Regions from separate parts of the Frondihabitans sp. PAMC 28766 genome, predicted to be linked through region 2. Evidence: predicted binding sites of a transcription regulator. Region 2 holds the regulator's gene; the other holds the start of a gene.
What was found. Region 2 encodes LexA, which represses DNA repair genes until DNA is damaged. Its sites were predicted from a motif close to TCGAACANNTGTTCGA; they were not measured.
Positions count from the first base shown of each region.

Region 1 (2,395 bases), 750 kb from region 2:
CGCCACTCAGGCCGTACATGATCTGCACGTCGGCCGGGTCGCCGGCGATCGCCCGCAGCAGCCAGCCGCGCCAGCCGGCGGCCTCGTCGGCGAAGCCGTGCAGGATCAGCGCCTGGAGGGTCATCGAGGCGTCGCGCAGCCAGACGTAGCGGTAGTCCCAGTTGCGGCTGCCGCCGAACTGCTCGGGGAGGCTCGTCGTGGCCGCGGCGACGATGCCGCTGGTGTCTTCGTGGGTGAGTGCGCGAAGCAGCAGCAGAGACCGGTGCACCTCTTCGTCGTAGGTGGCGGGCGCGTCCGAGTGGGAGGCCCACTCCTGCCACCACGCCACCGTCTCGTCGATGCGCTTGCCCGCGTCGATCGGGGCCGGCGGCTCGCGATGCGAGGGGTACCAGGTGAGGGAGAGGTCGACCGTCTCCCCCTCCTGCACCTCGAACGTCGCCTGGTGCGTGTGGTCGGAGGCGGTGAGCCGCGGCCCGCGCACGATCACGGCGTCGGGGCCGGCGATGGCGATGAGCGAGCCGTAGCGGTGCGCGTTGGCGGGGTCTTCAGTCGAGACGGAGGCGTTCGCGCTCCAGTCGTCGAGGGCGTCCTCGTCGGTCTGACGGATCCAGGGGATCGCCGTCGTGTACGCGAAGCGGATGCGCAGGTCTTCGACCATCGTGACGGTGCCCGAGATGCCCTTGACGCGCCGCACCACGTCCGCCCGGCGGTCGCCGTAGGGCATCGTGTCGATCACCTCGACCTCGCCGGTGGGCGTCGTCCACGTCGTGACCAGCACGAAGGTGTCGTCGATGTAGTGGCGGGTGGAGGTGGCGTTCGCGTCTTTGGGCGCCACGAGCCACCGCCCGGAGTCGTCGGTGCCGAGAAGCTTCGCGAACATCGACGCGGAGTCGAACCGGGGCAGGCAGAGCCAGTCGATGCTGCCGTCTTTTCCGACGAGAGCGGCCGTGTGGCAGTCGCCGATCAGTGCATAGTCTTCGATCGCGAGGGGCATGGCGCTCATCCAACCAGGCGAGTCGGTGGAACGGATGAAGGCGCGGCCAGGAACACCGGGCACCGCGACGTCACGCGAACAACTGCTGGTCGACCTGGTCGTCGAACACCCCGAGCAGCAGCCACTCGCCGGAGGCAGGATCGCGCGCGAGGTCGAACGTGCCGTCGACCCGGTGCGCGCCGTCGGTCAGCGGCAGCGCGTCGACCCGCCACACCGGCATCTCGACCAGATACCGCCCCTCGCCGCGGGGCGCCCTCGTGGCCGACCGCCACCAGTCGCGCCGGGTGACCCACACCTCGGGTGACGACACCACGCCGTAGACCACCCGCCGCCAGGTGAACCGCAGGGGAGCCCCGCCCTCGGTCGTCTCGACCGGAACCCGCTCGTCGATCTTCATGCTGACTCCGCCTTCATGTGCTCTGCCTCCAGGGTATTCGAAAGTATGTTCGAACACTATGGGCGGCCGCCGACATTCGGCGCGGCCTCAGCCACGGACTCCCGGTCCCGGTCTGAGCGCTCCCTTCTGGCCCCGTTCCGAACGGCGCAGGATCGAAGACATGAAGACGACAGCGCACACCATTCTCATCACCGGCGGCACCTCGGGCCTGGGCCTCGGCCTCGCCCAGCGCTTCCAGAAAGCGGGCAACAAGGTCATCGTCGCGGGGCGGCGCAGCGAGCTGCTCGACGAGATCGAGCGCGACAACGCAGGCACCGAGGCCTACCCGGCCATCGAAGGGCTTCAGCTCGACGTCGCCGACCCCGCGTCGATCGTGGCGGCGTTCACGGCGGTCACCACGTCGCATCCTGAGCTCGACGTCGTCGTCACGATGGCCGGCATCATGGAGCCCGAAGACCTCCACACGGCCGACTTCCTGGCCACCTCCGAGCGCATCGTCGCCACCAACCTGCTCGGCACGCTCCGCACCGTGGCCGCGTTCACCGAGTTCTTACAGCAGAAGCCCGACGCCGCCATCATGACCGTCTCGTCGGGGCTCGCGTTCGTGCCGCTCGCCGTGACGCCCACGTACAACGCGACGAAGGCCGCCGTGCACTCGTTCACCGAGTCGCTGCGCCTGCAGCTCGACGGCACCTCGGTCGAGGTGCTCGAGCTGATCCCGCCGGCTGTCGCCACCTCGCTGATGGGCCAGGATCAGGACACCTCCGGCGGCCCGATGCCGGTCGACGAGTACCTCGACGAGGTCATGTCGATCCTCACCGACCGCCCCGACGAGAAGCACGTGATGGTCGAGCGCGTGAAGTTCCTCCGCAACGCCGAGGTCGAGGGCCGCTACGACGACGTGCTGCAGATGCTCGCCGGTCGAGGTCACTGACCTCTCCTCCCCAGGCGCCGGTCCCGGGGCGGTTCTCCACAGGAGGCCGCCCCGGGCCGGCGCTTCGTCG
Region 1 is NZ_CP014513.1:3,004,886-3,007,280, reverse strand. Features, by position in the region: gene AX769_RS14375 (glycoside hydrolase family 15 protein) at 1-994, opposite strand, end outside; gene AX769_RS14370 (DUF6504 family protein) at 1,065-1,391, opposite strand; gene AX769_RS14365 (SDR family oxidoreductase) at 1,552-2,325, shown strand.
Region 1: a site for LexA is predicted at 1,429-1,444, ahead of AX769_RS14370 (DUF6504 family protein). Genes of this name have one in related genera too.

Region 2 (2,395 bases):
GCCTGCCCATCGGCCACGGCTACACCGACGACAACCGGCGACGGAAGACCGCCTACTACGTCGCCGACGTCCCCTCCGCCGAGGGGGTGGCGCCGCTTCGCATGATCGTGCTCGACACCGTCAACGAGAACGGCGAGGCCAACGGCTCCCTCGACGCGGCCCAGTTCGCGTGGCTGCTGACGACTCTCGACGCAGAGCCGACGCGTCTCACGATGGTGGTGAGCCATCACACCGCGACGACGATGAAGAACAGGATCCAGACGCCGGCCCAGTTCGTGCGTCACGGGTTCCGTGGGCGAGTGACAGGTGACCGCCTGGTGGCCGCGCTCCACAGGCGCCCGCAGGTAGTGCTGTGGCTGAACGGCCACACGCACGAGAACATCATCCGGCCGCTCGAGGGCCCTCGCGGCGGCGGGTTCTGGGAGGTCACCACGGCTTCGCACATCGACTGGCCGCAGCAGGTGCGCACCGTCGAGCTCGCCGACAACGGCGACGGCACCCTCTCGATCTTCGCGACCGTAGTCGACAGCCTGGCGCCGATGAAGTGGAACGGCCGCATCGGCGATCCGCTCGACCTCGCCTCGCTGTCGCGCGAGCTGGCTGCCAACGATCCGCAGGAGTCGATGCGCGACGCCCGCCTCGTCGACGGCCTCCGGGGCGGCCCTCTCGATCGCAACGTCGAGTTGCTCCTGTCGATGCCACCCGGAATCGTTCTCTGATCGAAGGGGCGGATGTCGACCGACGTCCGCCCCTTGTGGGCTTCGCCTTTCGCGAGCTTGCTAGATGGAGCGCAGTACCGCGACGACCTTGCCGAGGATCTGCGCGTGGTCGCCCACGATCGGCTCGAAGTTCGAGTTGCGGGGTAGCAGCCAGGTGTGGCCGTCGCGCTGACGGAACACCTTGACCGTCGCCTCGTCGTCGAGCATCGCCGCGACGATCTCGCCGTTCTCGGCGTCGCCCTGCTGGCGCACGACCACCCAGTCGCCGTCGCAGATCGCGGCGTCGATCATCGACTCGCCGACGACCTTCAGCATGAACAGCTCGCCCTTGCCGACCAGGGTGCGCGGCAGCGGCATGACGTCTTCGACCTGCTGCTCGGCTGTGATGGGGATGCCCGCTGCGATGCGGCCGACCAGCGGCACGTGGGCCGTGACGTTGTCGTCATCGTCGTCGTACCGCACGATGCGGGGCTCAGGATCGGGAGTGGCCGGGTCGGCGAGCAGCACCTCGAGGGCGCGGGGCCGGTTGGGGTCGCGGCGAATGGCGCCGGCCAGCTCGAGCTGGTTCAGCTGGTGCGTGACACTCGACAGCGAGGCGAGGCCGACGGCGTCGCCGATCTCACGCATGCTCGGCGGGTAGCCGCGGCTGGCGATGGAGTCGCGGATGGCCGCGAGGATGAGCGACTGCTTGGCCGTTAGCGGCTTTTTCTCTCGAAGGTTCTGCCGTGCTCGGACGTCGGCGGGCTCCGTCTGGGCCTTCGTGGCGTCGCTCATGCGTCTCCTTCTTCGAATGTCGGTGGCCCCTGGTGTACTGACGCCATCGATCGAAACTGTATCCGGTCGAATGTCGCAGAACAAACACATGTTCGAGTGTGTCGCGTGTTTTTCTGACGATTTTCGGCTAGGAGGGGTTGAAATCGTGTCTATTCGAAGATATGTTCGGAACAGGTCTTCGTGAGAGGCCCCTCCCGGCCGAGAGGCCTTCTCGCGAAGCCCGACCACTTCCCTTGTTGAAAGGATTCCCTCATGAGCGCAACGATCACCGCTTTCCCGTCCTTCGGTGCTTCCGGCACGTCGGACCGCGCCGGCTACCGCTCCGCTGAGATCGGCGCCGTCGTGCGCGAGACGCAGGCCCGCACCGGTGCCGGTACGCGACCGGCGCGCATGCGCCTCCACATCACGCGCCGCGGCCGCGCGGTGCTCGGCACCGTCGTCGCCGTGCCGCTCTTCGCGGTGCTCGCCGTGTTCATGCTCAGCGGCGGGGGTGCAGCGGCCTCCGGATCAGCCGGGCACATCCACTTCGAGCACGTGACGATCGCGTCGGGCGAGACGCTCTGGCAGGTCGCCGAGCAGGTCGCCCCGAAGTCCGACCCGCGCGACGTCATCGCCGACATCGTCCAGCTGAACGACCTGCCGAGCACCGAGGTCATGGCGGGCCAGAGCATCGCGATCCCCACGCAGTACGAGCACTGAGCCCGGCTCGGTCCTCCCGCGCGGCGGCCCGCACCACCCTCGGGGGTGGTGCGGGCCTTTTCGCGCCGGCTGCGCCTGCCCGTGTCGCCGCCGAAGGGCGGTGCGGTCCGGAAACGCGGCGTGCGGTGCGGACTGCGGGCGGCGGTGCACGCCGCGAGCGCGACCGGGGGAGTAACCCGCATCCTGCGCCCCATAAAATGTGA
Region 2 is NZ_CP014513.1:2,258,266-2,260,660, forward strand. Features, by position in the region: gene AX769_RS10905 (TIGR03767 family metallophosphoesterase) at 1-719, shown strand, start outside; gene lexA (transcriptional repressor LexA) at 780-1,493, opposite strand; gene AX769_RS10915 (LysM peptidoglycan-binding domain-containing protein) at 1,746-2,192, shown strand.